3 regions of the uncultured Fretibacterium sp. genome follow, and region 3 is predicted to be linked to each of the others. Evidence: riboswitches for the same ligand, from Rfam matches in the RefSeq annotation. Region 3 holds a riboswitch; each other region holds the start of a gene.
The links. Region 3 has a riboswitch for cobalamin ahead of ABLA28_RS02110 (acetate--CoA ligase family protein). Riboswitches for the same ligand answer to the same signal wherever they lie in the genome.

Region 1 (5,489 bases), on a different contig from region 3:
ATGGAACCGGGTGCCGATATTTCGTCTTGAACGTTCCGTTCGTCTCTTCGCCGTTCGGCATAGCAGGTAAGGAGGAATTCGCATGCAGAACACGGTAATTCTGATCGTAGCCGGCTACATGCTGCTGATGTTGCTCATCGGCTGGTGGTCCTCGACACGGATCGCCTCTAATGAGGACTTCATGGTTGCCGGGCGCAGGCTCGGCCCCCTGTTGATGGCCGGTACCTTGGCCGCAACGGAGATCGGCGGAGGAAGCTCCCTAGGCGTCGTCGAAAAGGGATTCGGGGCCTGGGGGCTGAGCGCGTCGTGGTACGTCACCGCGATGGGCATCGCCTTCGTCATTCTAACCTTCTTCGCCCACAAGTTCCGGACTGCCGAGGTCAAGACCGTTCCAGAGTACTTCCGCAGACGATACGGGCCGTTCTCCGGCGCCATCACGGCCATCGTCATGATCCTGCCTCTGATTGGCCTGACGGCGGCGCAGTTCATCGCATCCTCCACCGTCGTCTCTGTCATGCTTGGGCTCGACTACCGGATGGCGGTGCTCGCCGTCACCTTGGTCGTCACCGTCTACTCGGTCATGGGCGGGCTCTGGAGCGTCACCCTGACCGATTTCGTGCAGGTCTTCCTGATCCTCTTCGGAATGGCCGCGGCCCTGCCCTACGCGCTCGGCATGGCCGGGGGAATGGATAATGTCGTCGCCAACGTCCCGGATGGGACTTTCGGCCTCTTCAAGGGGATCGGTCCCTATAAGATCGCGGCGCTCGTGATCATGTACATCGCCTCCTTCACCGTGGGACAGGAGGCTGTTTCCCGCTACTACGCGGCCCGGGACGGGCGGGCCGCACGGCAGGGCTCCATCATCGCCGCAGTCGTCAATTTCGTCTACGCCTTTATCCCAACTCTGCTGGGCATCATCACCTTGGCTCTGCTCAACATGAACAAAATAGATTCCGGCCTCATCCTGAGCGAGGGGCCCAAGTACGCCCTGCCGCACTTGGCCATGGCCACCATGCCCGCGGTCATCGTGGGACTGCTCTTCTCGGGGATCCTCTCTGCCACCATGTCCAGCGCGGATTCCGACCTTCTGGGCGCGGGGTCCATCTTCGGCAACGACCTTTACAAGACGTTTATCCACCCCGCCGCATCCAGCACCCGAGTGCTGAAAGTCACCCGCGTCACCATGGTGATCATCGGGCTACTAGCCGGGGCCGTCGCCTATTTCAATGTTGGCAACATCATCACCCTTCTGATGTTCTCCTTCACGCTTCGGGCCGCGGGCTCCTTCTTCCCCTATGTTTTCGGCCTGTACTGGAAACGCGCCTCCGAGGCGGGAGCCGTCGCCTCCCTGATCGTGGGAAGCGCGACCGTCCTCCTGATGGAACATCGGAAGGACCTGGTCCTGGATTTCCTCACCCAAAAGGGGTTCAGCAACCCTGTCGTCCTGAGGCTCATGGATGAGCCGATCCTCGTAGCCCTCGTACTGAGCTTGGCTGCCTTCCTTCTCTTCTGCCTGATCGCCCCATCCCGGCGCAATACCACGGAGCTGGTGCCCGAGGAGTAGCGGCCCAACAACTTCTCAGCACAGCGGGGGCCTGCCCCGCTCTTGGATACCCGGAGGCATCGTGGACCCGGCAGGACCTGAGGTATAATGAACCTGCCGCGACCGGGAGATCGGGACGCGGCTTCCGGAAACCGAGAGCAACGGCACAACCGAATACTCGAGGCGCAGGTGCCGGCGCGTATGCCGGCGAAGAGGGAAGCAGGCGAAAATCCTGCACGGTCCCGCCGCTGTGAGGGGGAGACGGCCCCGAAGGTCACTGGATCGATCCGGGAAGACCGGGGGAACGCTTTTTCACGTCGACGATCCCGAGTCAGAAGACCTGCCTGGGCCGCAGACGTCAACCCCCTACGGACGATAGGGAGGGCGTGCCGGCTTTTCATGCCTTTTTTTCGTGTCAGCGGGCGCTCCTCCACCCTGGACGTGGAGGAGCGTTTTTTGTCGGGCCGGCCGGGCTTTTCGCACGGACTGCGGACGCGGAAATGTCATGGAGAAATCGGGAGGCTTTCATGTTCGTAAAGATCCGAAAACGGGACGGCCGTGAGGTGCCGTTCAATGCGGAGAAGATCGCCGGGGCCATTCTGAAGGCCCTGGCCGCGGTCGCGGAGGACACGGGGGAGGCGGCCAGGCAGGATACGGCGCTCGCCCTGACGGAACAGGTCGCGGAGCGTATGGAAAAGGAGCTCGCGGGGTGCGTCCCCCAGGTGGAGGAGATCCAGGACATCGTGGAGAACGTCCTCATCGACTCCGGGCACGGGCGCGCGGCCAAGGCCTACATCCTCTACCGCGCCCGCCGCAGCCAGGCGCGCGAGATGAAGAGCCGCCTGATGAACATCTACGAGGACCTGACCTTCCGCGAGGCGCAGGACAACGACCTGAAGCGCGAGAACGCCAACATCGACGGCGACACCGCCATGGGGACGATGCTCCGCTACGGGTCCGAGGGGGCGAAGTACTTCAACGAGATCTTCGTCCTGCGCCCCGAACACGCGGAGGCGCACCGAAACGGCGACATCCACATCCACGACATGGATTTCCTGACCCTGACGACGACCTGCTGCCAGATCGACATCAAAAAGCTCTTCAAGGGCGGGTTCGGCACGGGGCACGGCACGCTGCGCGAGCCGGCGGGCATCCGCAGCGCGGCGGCCCTGGCCTGCATCGCGCTCCAGTCCAACCAGAACGACCAGCACGGCGGGCAGAGCATCCCCATGTTCGACTTCGCCCTGGCCCCCTACGTCGCCAGGACCTTCAAGGGCCTCTACCGGAAGAACCTGGCCAAGGCCCTCGGGATGCTGCCCGACGCGGACGACGCCGCCGAGTGGGTCGAGGCCCTGCACGAGGAGCTGCGCGGCGCCCCGGACGGGACGATCCGCCTGGGGAACCCGGAACCCTTCCAGGCCATGGAACGCTCTCGCTTGGAGCGGCGGTTCGGGGACGGTCCCGCCGCGCGGGCACAGGCCCTGGCCCTGAGCGAGGCGGAGCGCGAGACGGACCGGGAGACCTATCAGGCCATGGAGGCCCTGGTCCACAACCTGAACACCATGCACAGCCGCGCCGGGGCCCAGGTGCCCTTCAGCTCGCTCAACTACGGGACGGACACGTCTCCCGAGGGGCGCAGCGTCGTGAAGAACCTCCTGCTCGCCACGGAGGCGGGGCTGGGACACGGCGAGACCCCCATCTTTCCCGTGAGCATCTTCAAGGTCAAGGAGGGCGTGAACTACGCGCCGGGCGACCCCAACTACGACCTCTTCCGGCTGGCCTGCCGCGTGAGCGCCAGGCGGCTCTTCCCGAACTTCGCCTTCATCGACGCGCCCTTCAACCTCCAATACTACCGTCCGGGGGAGCCCGATACCGAGATCGCCTACATGGGGTGCCGAACGCGCGTCATCGGCAACGTCGCCGACCCCGGCCGTCAGATCGTGACGGGCCGCGGGAACCTGAGCTTCACCAGCGTCAACCTGCCGAGGCTGGGGCTCCTGAGCAGGCGGGACCGGGCCGGGTTCTTCCGTATGCTGGACGAAAAAATCGACCTGGTGATCCGCCAGCTCCTGGACCGCCTGGAGATCCAGTCCAGGAAGAAGGTCAAGAACTTCCCGTTCCTGATGGGACAGGGGGTCTGGATGGACTCGGAGAAACTGGGCTGGAACGACGAGGTGCGCGAGGTGCTCCGGCACGGCTCGCTGTCCCTGGGGTTCATCGGCCTGGCGGAGTGCCTCAAGGCCCTCACCGGAAAACACCACGGCGAGAGCGAGGCGTCCCAGGCCCTGGGGCTGGAGATCGTCGGGCACATGCGCTCGCGCATGGACGAGGCCGCGCGGAAACACGGGCTGAACTTCACCCTGCTGGCGACGCCGGCCGAGGGCCTGTCCGGCCGGTTCGTCCGGATGGACCGGAAGCGCTTCGGGCCGATCGAGGGGATCACCGACCGCGACTACTACACCAACAGCTTCCACGTCCCCGTGCACCACAATATCCGCGCGCTCGACAAGATCCGCCTGGAGGCGCCCTACCACGAGCTGACGAACGCGGGACACATCACCTATATCGAGATGGACGGCGACCCGTCCCGGAACCTGGACGCGTTCGAGAAGGTCGTGCGCGCCATGAAGGAGGCGGGGATCGGGTACGGGGCCATCAACCACCCGCTGGACCGCGACCCCGTCTGCGGGTACACGGGCGTCATCGACGACGTCTGCCCCGGATGCGGCCGCTCGGAGGGCGGGGTGCGGTTCGAGCGCATCCGCAGGATCACGGGCTACCTGGTGGGGACGCTCGACCGGTTCAACGACGCCAAGAAGGCCGAGGAACACGACCGTGTGCACCACACCGGATCGCACTGAAACCCCTCTCGGGGCTCCGCCCCGAACCCCGCCAAGGGAGCAAGCTCCCTTGGATCCCTTTTATCGTCGTGGGCAGGGGAGCTGCCGCCCCCCTGTCCACGACGATACGAGGAGGGGTGCAGGGGGACTTGTTCCCCTGCTGGGGGTTCAGGGGGCAAAGCCCCCTGAGGCACTTTAATGCGTCTCCGGGTCGCGGGCGTCGTTGAGGAGTCGTTCGTGGACGGGCCCGGCATCCGTTTTACGGTGTTCGTGCAGGGCTGTCCGCACCGATGCCCCGGCTGCCACAACCCGCAGACCCACGCCTACGAGGGCGGGTTCTGGGTGGAGGTGGGGTCGCTTTTGGCGCGGATGGAGGAAAACCCGCTGCTGGACGGCCTGAGCCTGAGCGGCGGCGAGCCCTTCGAGCAGGCGGAGCCCCTCGCGGAGCTGGCCGAGGGGGCGCAGGCGCGCGGGTACGACGTGATGACCTGGAGCGGCTACACCTTCGAGTTCCTGCTGGCGCACCGGGACGAGCGGCCGGGCTGGCGTCGGCTGCTGGACGCCTCGGACGTCCTCGTGGACGGGCCCTTCCTCATCGCCCAGCGGAGCCTGGGTCTGCCCTGCAGGGGCTCCAGGAACCAGCGCATCCTGGACCTTCGTCGGTCCCTGGCGGAGAACGCTCCGATCCTCCGCTCTCTTTGATGTTCCCCTGACAATTCCACGGCAACGGCATGAATCCCGAGATGCTATAATAACTTCACTGCTGTTTTTCTCTTGTTTATTTTTAGAAATTTCAGCCCTGACGAAGGGGGGGTACGGCTGCGGCGGAGCACTCGAATTTCTTATTATGACGTCTTGTAGGACCAAAACATATTCCTGGATCGGACTGCAGTGGGAGAGAGGGGAAAATGTCATGGCGGAACCTGCAACATTGATGAAAAGGATCATGGACTGCAACAGCATCGTCAACGGGTTCGTCTGGGGGACCCCCATGCTCTGTCTTCTGGTGGGGACGGGCGTATACCTGACGATCATTCTGGGGATGCCCCAGCTGCGCTATTTTTTCCTCTCACTGAAAGAGGTGTTCGGGAGGAAGAAGGCAGTTC
Region 2 (5,489 bases), on a different contig from region 3:
GAGGGATCGGCGAAGCAGTCCAGGCAATAGGGCTGCCCCTCCAGCAGGCGTACCATCGGCTCGGCCGTCCGCTCGCCGCAGCGCGTGCAGACGAGGGAGGGGCTCACGCGGGCCTCGTCCGGGGCGGGGACGGCCACGCGCGTCGCACGGTACAGCTCCTCCGCCGGGCCTCTCAGGTAATGGGTCATCCTCTCCTCCCGCGTCCGCTCGTCGGACCGGGGCGCACACCAATAGAGGCGAAGTCCCTCCGGGGCCCCGCGGCGGTAGAACGTGAAGGCCTGTTTGCCCCGGGGCTTCAGCAGCAGGTTCCCCTTGCCCATGGTGCAGCCCCAGACGGCCTGGATTGCGTCGAGCCCGCAGGCGTCCGTCTCGGCGATGCACACGCCCTCCTCGTCCCCGCACCGTTCGTCGACGCCCAGCAGCGCGGCGGCGTCCACAGCCATCCGGCAGCCCATGGCCAGCCCCGGACAGGCATGTCCGTGGAAGGCCACCGAGGCGTTCCAATAAAAATCGATGTCGTGTCCCATCCCGTCTCATCCGCCCTTTCGAAAGAGTTTCCTCCATCATAACACGAAGCGGCGATGCCCCATGCCTCTTGTCCCTATTGTATATATGCTATACAATTTGGAGCATGAAGATTATCAACGAGGCCAACGAGAACAGGATCAGCTATCGCCTGCTGAACGTCATGTTGAAGCTGGAGGAGGCTCAGGAGCGGCTGCACCGTTACGGGACCGACACGCCCCTTTTTGCAGCGGAGATCCACATGATCAAATGCGTGAAGGAGAACCCGAACCGGCACATGACGGCCCTGGCGGAGGTGCTGGGGGTGACGCGGGGGGCCGTGTCCCAGATCGCGATGAAGCTGGAGGGGAAGGGGATGCTCGTCAAGGAGAGGGACGAGGACAGCAGTCTCCGCCGCATCCTGAGGGTGACGCCCGAGGGCGAGCGTGCCTACCTGTTCCACGAGCGTCTCCACGCGGAGTTCGACCGCTTGGTGGAGGGCCTTCTGGCGGACGCGTCCGAGAGGGACAGGGACTTTCTGCGGGATTTTCTGGGTGCTCTGGACGCTGCCCTGGAGGGGCGGAATGAGGAGGGGCAGAGGGAGGAGCCTCTTCGAGGCAGCGCCCCCTGAGGGGCCCTTCAAGAAAATTGGGAAGGACGCGGTTCGTGGTTCGCTTTTTGTCGCAGGGGACTTGTACCTCCTGGGCGGTTCAAGGAGGTACAAGAGGTTCAATAAGGAGGAGGTCGGCACGATGACGAAGGGTGCACGGGATTTTCGCGGTAAGGGCAGGGCCTTCAGGGGCATATTTGGAGGGGAGAGCTATCGGCGGCTCGCCGCGCTGTTCGGATTTCAGGAGCGGTTTTATCGTCGGGCCGTGGGGGACCTGCAGCTTGGCCCGGGAGGCCGGGCGCTCGATCTGGGGTGTGGTCCCGGTGGCCTGAGCTATGCCCTGGCCGAGAAGAGCCCCGCCGACGCGTCGATCGTGGGGGCCGACATCTCGGACGACCAGCTGGAGTGCGCGCGCCGGGGGGCCGGGGCCTTCGCCTGCGGGCTGGAGTTTCTGAGGGCGTCCATGGACGAGCTTCCCTTTCCCGACGGACACTTCGACCTGGTCATGACCTCTATGGCGCTGCACGAGACGCCCCCCGCGGTTCGGCGTGCCGCCATCACGGAGACGGCGCGCCTGCTGAGGCCGGGCGGGACCTTTTTGTTGGTGGACTGGAGCCGGCCGCGGTTCGGCCTTTGGGGGATCATCTGGTATCCCTTCTGCCGCTGGGGCGAGGGGAACCGGGACAACTGGAACAACGTCTACCCCGAGCTTTGCCGCGAGCGGGGCCTGAAACTGAAGGAGGACGACTACATCAACTCCATATCCCGGCGCCAGGTGTTCGTGAAGGAAGGGTGAGTGGGACGTCTCCGCATAAAAGCGAGTGCAGGGGCGCCGGGAGGTGTGCTATAATCTGAAACGTAAATTGGTGAGAATTCATCAGATTTTGCATAACGCCTCGTCCGTTGGGGGAAGCAGGGTGCAAGTCCCGCGCGGTCCCGCCGCCGTAAAGCCGGAATGCCCGGCGGACGAGAGAGGTATCCTGTCCACGAGCGATGGAGACGGAACAAATGGCGGTATGTCCCCTCGTCCTGTTCCTTCGCGGCGAGGGGTTTTTCGTATCTGCATATCTGCGTGTTTTTGTTGGCTTCGCGCTTTTTACTGAAGGGTGGTGCACCGTGGGTGCGCCGGGTGTCGGTATTGGGACGAGATCATCGAGGAGGATGGGTATCATGAAGTACGGACGTATCGTATCGGCGGCGCTTCTGGCAATGGGGCTCTCGACGGCGGCTTTTGCGCACGAGCTGGTGATGAAGCCTCAGAAAATGGATGTGGAGAAGGGCGGGACGCTTACGGTCGAGATCCATTCGGGGCACAAGTTCATCGTCCCGGAGGAGGTGGAGGACGCCGAGCGCATCAAGGCGGGCGTCTTCAAGGACGGCAAGCTGCAGGAGGCCGAGCTGAAGCCGAACGAAAAAAATCTCTGCATCGACTTTTCGGTGCCGGCGGCGGACGACGGCTCCATGGTTATCCTCGCCAACAAGGATGGCGGCGTCTGGTGCACGACGAACGAGGGCGGCAAGTCCGGGACCCGCAAGGAACTGGAGGCTCAGGGCCTGAAGGTCGTGAAGGCCACCAAGAACGACAAGTTCGTCAAGGCCATCGTCAACGCCTCGAAAGACGACAAGAACTTCGCCGTGGAGACGGGGCAGCCCCTGGAGATCATCCCGGTGACCAACCCCGCGGATGCGAAGGTGGGCGAGTTCTTCGACGTCAAGATCCTGGTGGATGGAAAGCCCTATTCCGGTCCCGTGTGGGCGACGTACGACGGCTTTGCGCCGTACGAGAACACCTACGCCTACGCCTCCGATGCGGTCCAGGGCGTCGCTCATATCAAGATCACGGCGCCGGGGCTCTGGGGCGTGCGCGCCATGAAGAAGGATCTGCCGGGCAAGGAGGGCGAGTACGATTCCGTCACGCGCAAGGCCTTTTTGATCTTTGAAGTGAAGTAATGAAGTGGAGTGAGACGAAAGTGAGTGGGATGCCGGGTCGTCTCAGAATGGCTATGCTTGGGCTGGCGGTTGCCGTCGGCCTGGGCCTTTTTTCGGGAATGGCGTCGGCCCACGGCGTGGGCTACCAGGAGTCCGACCTGCGGCCGGTCGCGCTGGATTTCTTCTACTCCACGGGGGAGCTGATGAGCTACCTCAAGGCCGAGGTCTTTTCCCCGTCCGACGAGAAGATCGCCTATCAGTCCGGTCGGACCGATGCGGGCGGGCGTTTTGCCTTCGTCCCCGACAAGCCGGGGAAGTGGCGGGTCGTCGTCAACGACGACGACGGGCACAGGGCCGAGGCGGAGATCGACGTGACTCAGGAGTTCATGTCGGGGGGGGCGGCGGGCGGAATCGTCCAGGAGAAGAAGGCGGCTCCCGAGGGCCTGGATCTTTACCTCCGGGCCGGGCTGGGTGTCAGCCTGCTCTTCAATATCGCGGCGTTCGTCCTCCTGTTCCGCCGCAGAAGGACGGTGTAGGGTCCATGCACATCAGCGAGGGTATGCTCTCCTCTCAGATGCTGACCGCGGGATGGGCCATCGCCGGGGTCGGAACGGCGATTGGGCTGAAGAAGCTCGACGCCGACAAGATCGTGCGCGTCGCGTTCTTCTCGTCGGCGTTCTTCCTGGCCTCCCTGATCAACGTTCCGATCCCTCCGAGCTCGACCCACCTCTCCCTCATCGCCCCGATGGGGCTGGTCCTGGGATGGTCGGCCTTTCCTGCCGTGATGGTCGCCCTGGTCCTCCAGGCCCTGTTGTTCCAGTTCGGAGGGCTTGTCGTCCTGGGGGTGAACACGGTGGATGTCGCGGTCCCCGCGCTCGCCGCCTATCTGCTGTTCGCCGCCCCGATCCGCAGAAGCAGCGGTAGGGCGGCATTCGTGCTCGCCTTCCTGGCCGGCTTCCTGGCCGTCATGCTCTGTGCCCTGGGGGTGGAGATATTTCTGCGCGGGACGGACACCAACCTGTCGGTCATCGCCAACACCGTCTTCCTCGCCCATATCCCCTTCGCCCTGATCGAGGGGGCCATCACGGCCTTCATGGTCGCCTATATGAAGCGCGCCGCCCCGGACCTTTTGATGGGCGTGGAGCGATAGCGGGGGAATGCAGCTCGATACGAGCGCCCTTCGGGCCGAGGCCACGCCGACGGGGCTGGACCGCTTCGACCCGCGGGGACGTGTGCTCTGCGCCCTTGTTCTGGCCTTTGTCCTGGCCTCCGTGCGGTCGTTTCCGGCCCTGCTCTGCGGCGTGCCGGTCGTACTGGTCCTGTTCTTCCTGGGCGAGCCCGGCCCTCTGGCGAGGGAACTGCTGCACCTGAACGCCGTGGGGGCGTTCATCGCCCTGCTCCTGATGCTGACCTATCCCGGCGAGCGCTTCTGGGGGCCCTTCTCCGCTGCGGGGCTGAGGTTTGCCGGCCTCATTCTGCTCAAACTGAACCTGATCTCGGTCCTGCTGAGCCGGATGGTTCTCTCGCTGGGCGTGGGGAGGGTGGACGGCGTTCTGGCCCGCCTGAGGGTCCCCGAGAAACTGCGGATCCTGCTGCTGCTCTCCACGCGCTGCATCTTCATCCTGGCGGAGCGGGCGGGGACGATGGTGCGGGCTGTGCAGCTTCGGGGGCCCGACTTAAAGGGGATCCCGATGTGCAGGACCTTCGCCTGCATGCTCGGGACGACGCTGGTGCACGGCTCGGAGCGCTCGGAGCGGATGATGCTCGCGATCCGGTGCCGCGGGGGAATGGCGGGGTTCTGCCAGGGCCGGCCTCTGTGCTGGCAGGGGCGGGACGTCCTGTTCTGCCTGCTGTTTGCTCTGAACGTCGCGGTCATCCTGTCGTTTTCCCTCGTCTGGAGGCCCTGAGGATGAGTCGGGAGATGAATCGGGATTCAACGGGCGCGGACGCGGTCCGCAGCGCGTCGTCCCCGGCGGCGCCGGAGACGGTCGCTTCCGCCGGAGCGCCTCTCGAGGTCTGCGGCCTTTGCTACGCCTACCCCGACGGACATCGTGCCCTGAACGGCGTCTCCTTCACGCTGGGAAGGGGGGAGAAGCTCGCGCTGGTGGGGCCCAACGGCTCGGGCAAGTCCACCCTCATGCTCCATCTGGCGGGCTGCATCGCCGCGCAGACGGGGACGGTGTCGCTGGAGGGCGTTCCCGTCGGGAAGGACCTGAAGCGTCTGCGCGAGGCCGTCGGTCTGATCTTTCAGGACCCCGACGACCAGCTTTTCATGCCGCAGGTCGTAGAGGACGTGGCCTTCGGGCCGGTTGCGCACGGGGTACCCGCCGAGGAGGCCCATGCGAGGGCCCGGGAGGTGTTGGAGTCCCTGAACGTCGGACATCTGGCCGAGCGGCCGCCTCACCGCCTCTCGGGCGGGGAGAAGCGCATGGCGGCTCTGGCGGGA
Region 3 (5,489 bases):
CCTGACGGAGGTAATCCCGATCAGGGACCTGGGGGAATCGGGGATGACCCGGCATCCCGGCCAACGCAGAATCTCCCTGGTTTTATCGACGTTGATTGCAAATGATTGTTCCCCCAGGAAGAAAACCACGACCTGCCACTCGTTCGTGCCGACCTCCGTGATGACTTTCTTGACTTCCTGCATTTGAATACCCCGTTTCTTCAGCGACAAATCCCTCTCTGAGGTTGAATCCAATCCTGTTTAATATACCACCATTCCTCGAAAAGCGACAGACAACTCCCCCATCCCAAGTCCGCAGATTGCGGCGGTTTTATCGGGAATCGAGCATGTCATTGTATAGGCTAAGCCGACTTTGGTTTTGCACCCGTCAGGTGCGGCAAAAATATATAAAACCCGTCTTTACCACACGTTAAAAAATTTACCCGCGAACTTTGACGTATCGTTCGCAGCAGACAGAGCATCTTGGAGGCGGTTCACCGTCGATACAAAAGGCTCCCCACCGTGCCATTACGCCTTCACGACCAGTGCGTCCGCCGCCACGGCGCCCTTGCCCTCCTCCAGCACGAACACGGGGTTGATGTCCAGCTCCAACAAGTCCGTCTCGGCGACGGCCAGCCGGGAAACCCGGCTGACGATCCGGGCCAGGGCCCGGACGTCGCGCGGCTTGCTGCCCCGGGTCCCGGACAGGAAGGAATAGCCCTTGAGCTGGCGAATCATGTTCAGTGCCTCCTCCTCGTCCACGGCGCCGTGTCTCAGGGAGACGTCGCTCAGTACCTCGACGTAAATGCCTCCAAGCCCCACGGCGATCATCGGACCGAACACGGGGTCCCGCTTCACCCCTACGATGCACTCGAACCCGCCGCGCACCATCTCGGACACCAGGAACCCCTGGACCCCGCCCTCTCCGGCGTGCTCCTCCAGGTTCTTCCGCACCGCCTTGAGCGCACCCCGAAGCTCCTCGAAGGAGCGCACATCCAGCACCACGATCCCCGCCTCCGTCTTGTGGAGCACGGAGGCCGCCATCCCCTTGAGCGCCACGGGGAAGCCCAGTTCCTCCGCTGCATCGCAGGCCTCCTCCAGGTTTTTGCAAAGCCTCTCCCGCGTTATGGGAATGCCGTACCGCGACAGGAAGACCTTGGCGTCGTACTCCGTCATGTTCCCCTTCCAGTCAGGAAGGATCGGCACGGAGGCATCGCCCCGGGGTTTTGCGACCGGCCGGAACGTTCCCCACCCCTCCAGAGCCCTGAGGGCACGGGCACATTGACGGAAACTCTGGAAGATTGGGATTCCGGCGGCCTTCAACCTTTCGATGAAGCTCCCGCCGTGTCGACGGTCAATCATCCACACGGCCGCCTGGGGCTTCGTACCGCGGACATAGCTCTCGATCATGATATCCGTCATGACGTCTCCCGCCTGCCCCACGATCATGGAGAGGGATGTGACGGCCGCATCCAGTTCCGGATCCGCCTGCACCGCATCGAAGACGCTGCGGAAGTTCTCCGGCTGTTCCGAGATCTGGACCGTCATGTCCACCGGGTTGCGGGACGCTCCGAAGGGCGGTATCGCCGCCTCGACGCGGGCTCTCGTGACGGGGGAGAACTCGGGAACGGAGAGCCCGACGTCATTCAGGCAGTCGGCCATGACGATGCCCGCGCCGCCGGAGGTCGTCAGGATCGCCGAACGTCCTCCACTCATCCGCTTCTCCGCCCCAAGCACCTGGCCGATGCCGATGATGTCGTCGATGTCCTCCATCGGGATGACCCCGTACTGCGAAAAGATGGCCGACCAGACCCGTTCGTCCCCCGTCAGGGCCGCCGTGTGGCTCTTGGCCGCCTCGCGCGCCGAGGGGGACCGCCCCGCCTTCAGCACCGCGACGGCGATGTCCCGCTCCCGGGCCTTCCTCACCAGGCGCAGGAACGCCTCGCCGTCCTCCAGCCCCTCCAGATAGAGCATCAACAGACGCACCTCGGGGTCCTCCAGCACATAGTCCGCGCACTCCACGGCATCGAGGTCCGACTGATTTCCGGTGGTCGCCACATAGCGGAACCGCACGCCGTGCTCCATCCCGACGCCGAAGGACGAGAACCCGAACGCCCCGCTCTGGGACACGAACGCGACGTGCCCCACGGGGGGCCGAGGCACATCGTAAAGGGCGCCGGAGAACGTGAGCGGGATCCCCTCGGCGAGGTTCGCCAGCCCCTGGCAGTTGGGGCCCAGCACCCGTATACCCCCGTCGTGGGCGATGGACGACACCTCTTCCTGGAGGGCGAAGTTGCCGGTCTCGGAAAAGCCGGAGGAGTAGACCAGGGCGAAGGGGACCGCCTTGGCCGCACAGGCCCGCATCACCCCGGGGATCAGCCTGGCCTTGACGCTGAGAATGGCGAGGTCGACGGGGCCGTCGATCTCCGTGATATCCCGGTGCACGGGAAGGCCCGCTATGGTGTCGGCTTTGGGGTTGATGGGATAGATCGCCCCCTCGTAGCCGAAGGACTGGAGGTATCGGAGCGTCCGGCCGGTCAAGCGCTCCAGGTCGGACGAGGCCCCGACGATGGCGATGGCTTTCGGGGCAAAGAGCCTCCTCAGAGGATGGGACAACAGGGATTTGGGCGCTTCTTTCGTGTCCTTCATGATCCATGGATCCTCCCGTTCGTTGGCTTCGGCCCACAGGGGCCGCAAAAATCACAAAAGGCCGCCCTCGCGAGAGGACGGTCTTTGAACGACGGAGGGATAGGGCCCTCGGGGTGCGCCCGCCGCATGTACAGCGAGACACCGAGGACTGTGCTCCGCATGACCGGCCCGAATCCGCGCGGGGGGCGTGCGCTCCTTCGAAAGGCCGGTCTCCTGGCTCGCTCCTTTTTTCGGCCCCCTTCCCGGAACGGAAGACGTCCCAGTGGTACGGCCGATGCTGCCGAGCTTACAGTGGCGGGTCCGCACCGGTCTTGCACCGGACTTCCCGAACACCTTCCGAGGCTGTGTTGTCTGCCCGATCACTATACGGCAAAAGATGGGAATGTCAAACGGGTCTCGCCCCTCCGCCGCATTTCGGACCACGCACTCCTCCCGGAGGGCCGCCGCTCCCCTTTTGGAAGAGGAGCGCTTCGGTATAATACGCTTGGAGTTCACGCCTCGCGTGCACCCGAAAAGCCAAGGGGAGATGACTGAGATGGGAGAGCCTTTTCGCGTATCCGACCTTCTGGACACCCTGATACGACTGGAGGAGAGGGGAAGCGCCTTTTATGGGGACCTCGCCGCAAGGACAAAATCGGAACGGGCCCGGAAGCTCTTCGAGCAGCTCGGCGGCGAGGAGCGAGAGCACCGGAACCTGTACGCCGCCCTCAAGAGCAAGTTCGCCGAGGAGGAGGTCCCGGGACCGGAGCGCATCCGGCACCTGGACACCCTGATCCGTCAGAGCTTCGCCTTCGAGGAGTTCAGGCCCATCCTCAAGGACACCGAAAAGGCGTGGCAGCAGGCTCTCGACTTCGCCATACGGCTCGAAAAGGACACCGCATCCTACGTCAGGGAGATTCGCAGCATCCTCAGGCCCGAGGCCCCGGAGGTCTTCGAAGCCATTCTGGCCGAGGAGGAACGGCACCTCAAGCTGCTGCAGGACTACAGAAACCAGAGCATGTACTGAAAAAAATCCGTCGATAGGGACGCAAAATCCCTATCGACGGATTGGCAGCCTCCAGGCTCGACTCTATTCCCTGCCGATATCCTCAGGGGTCAGCGCGGTCAACTCGCGTCCCTGTTTTCTCCTGTAAGAATCGGCCACCCAAAAGACAACGACTCCAAGGCCGAAGAAGAGCAGGAGAGAGAGATAACCTCCCGCATCCAACTCCATACAGGCCCCGATAACCAGCCAGATCGAGATCCCCATGCCGACCAGGAACATCGGGAGCCCCCCTGGTGCCCTGAAAGGACGTTTCCACTCGGGATGAAGCCTCCTGAGGCGTACGACATCGAGACAGGAGATGAAATAGACGACCCCTGCGGCAATGCTGGAGATGGCATAGATGTACTGCACCCAGTTGTCCCCACTGAAAAAGCAGAAAAACAAAGAGAACATGTAGACCACAACATTGGCCAAGAACGGCTGGCCATAGCGATTAACCTTTATGAACCCCCTGGGAAGCTGGTTCAGCTGCGCGGCGCCATAGAGCACCCGGGCGCTGGACGTCCAGAACCCCATCAGTGTGGTGAAAGCGTGCATGAGGCCAGAGACAATGGCGAGGATCCCCAGAATCGCGGGCAGCCCGAAGCGAGCCACCAGTTCGGGCTCAGGCATGCTCATCGAGGCAATTTCATGCCACGGGGCCATGCCTCCCATCGCCAGCACGACAAAGCTGTAAAGCAGCGCGGGAATGAAGAGCGATGCAAGGATAACCTTCCATATTTTTGAGGCCGGAAAATTGGTCTCTTCTATCAGGGTGGGCGTCATTTCAAAGCCGATGAACTTGAGCGAGAATACGGCCATCGCAATGAAGATTCCATACCCCCCCTTCGGGAAAAAGCCCTGGTTCAGACGAATGTGATCCATACTCCAGTGGCCGCTGAGGAAAAAGGAGGACGAGACCAAAAGCGAGATGACGATCATGGAGAAGAAAAAGAAGTTGGACAGTTTCCCCGTCAGGCTGATGTTGAAATTGGAGAGGACGAACCAAAGGGTGACGGAGAATATCGCCACCATCATCATCTGATCGCTATTCAAAGGATAGAAATGGTTGATGGCCGTTCCGAAGATGAAGGCCATCATCGGGGGCTCCACGACCTGAATCAGAAACATCATCCACTGAGTCGCAAATCCCATTTTGTTGCCGTAAGCGTTGCTGGTCCAGGCATCCACCCCCGCAGCAAAGGGTAGCATTGCGGACAGCTCGCCGAACGCCAGGCCTACGGGAACAAGGAGAAGGGCAAGAAGGGGAAACAGGAAAGCCGCCCCCGCCCCCGTGGTCTGAAACCAGTAGGGAGCCTCGGCGAGCCAGCCTCCGATAACGGCTCCCGACGATATTGCGATCATCTGTACGAAGCTCAGATTCCTCTTCAGTTTGCTGTCGTTCATGTTCTTCCTCCTACAAGGCGGCGATCAATTCGTCGGTGCTGACCACGTGGCAATAGATGTTATTCAGCACCGAGAGTTCGTGCTCCTGTATCTCACGCGTCGATGCCCCGCAGGCGTCCTCTACGAGCCAAACCTTGAAGCTCTCGTCGGCCAAGCTGCGTACGGTCCCCGACACGCACTGATCGGTCAGGACCCCGGTCACGACCACCGTATCGATGCCGCAATTGTGCAGCATCAGCCGGAGCGACGTCCCCGTAAGGGCGCTGTCCGTCGTCTTCCTGACCACCAATTCGTTTTCGCGAGGAGCCAACGGAGCGACGATCTCGCCGGCGGGATTTCCGTCGAGCAGGAGCAATTCGTTGTATCCCGTGGCCTTCTGATCCAGGGACCGATCCCTCCCATTCGCGAGCTGGCCGGTTATGCGGGCGTG

Region 1: linked by a shared signal. The riboswitch ahead of ABLA28_RS08350 (anaerobic ribonucleoside triphosphate reductase) and the one ahead of ABLA28_RS02110 (acetate--CoA ligase family protein) in region 3 are both predicted to bind cobalamin.
Region 2: linked by a shared signal. The riboswitch ahead of ABLA28_RS00125 (DUF4198 domain-containing protein) and the one ahead of ABLA28_RS02110 (acetate--CoA ligase family protein) in region 3 are both predicted to bind cobalamin.

What each region holds. Positions count from the first base shown of each region.
Region 1 is NZ_CAUUGJ010000083.1:1,801-7,289, forward strand. Features, by position in the region: gene ABLA28_RS08345 (sodium:solute symporter family protein) at 83-1,564, shown strand; cobalamin riboswitch at 1,714-1,906, shown strand; gene ABLA28_RS08350 (anaerobic ribonucleoside triphosphate reductase) at 2,071-4,404, shown strand; gene ABLA28_RS08355 (4Fe-4S cluster-binding domain-containing protein) at 4,582-5,085, shown strand; gene ABLA28_RS08360 (sodium:alanine symporter family protein) at 5,318-5,489, shown strand, end outside.
Region 2 is NZ_CAUUGJ010000001.1:21,415-26,903, forward strand. Features, by position in the region: gene ABLA28_RS00110 (FmdE family protein) at 1-527, opposite strand, end outside; gene ABLA28_RS00115 (MarR family transcriptional regulator) at 632-1,135, shown strand; gene ABLA28_RS00120 (class I SAM-dependent methyltransferase) at 1,257-1,910, shown strand; cobalamin riboswitch at 1,973-2,096, shown strand; gene ABLA28_RS00125 (DUF4198 domain-containing protein) at 2,285-3,064, shown strand; gene ABLA28_RS00130 (hypothetical protein) at 3,112-3,579, shown strand; gene cbiM (cobalt transporter CbiM) at 3,585-4,193, shown strand; gene ABLA28_RS00140 (energy-coupling factor transporter transmembrane component T) at 4,201-4,950, shown strand; gene ABLA28_RS00145 (energy-coupling factor ABC transporter ATP-binding protein) at 4,953-5,489, shown strand, end outside.
Region 3 is NZ_CAUUGJ010000011.1:15,703-21,191, forward strand. Features, by position in the region: gene ABLA28_RS02105 (chemotaxis protein) at 1-183, opposite strand, end outside; gene ABLA28_RS02110 (acetate--CoA ligase family protein) at 508-2,628, opposite strand; cobalamin riboswitch at 2,814-2,980, opposite strand; gene ABLA28_RS02115 (ferritin family protein) at 3,164-3,634, shown strand; gene ABLA28_RS02120 (APC family permease) at 3,698-5,059, opposite strand; gene ABLA28_RS02125 (isochorismatase family cysteine hydrolase) at 5,070-5,489, opposite strand, start outside.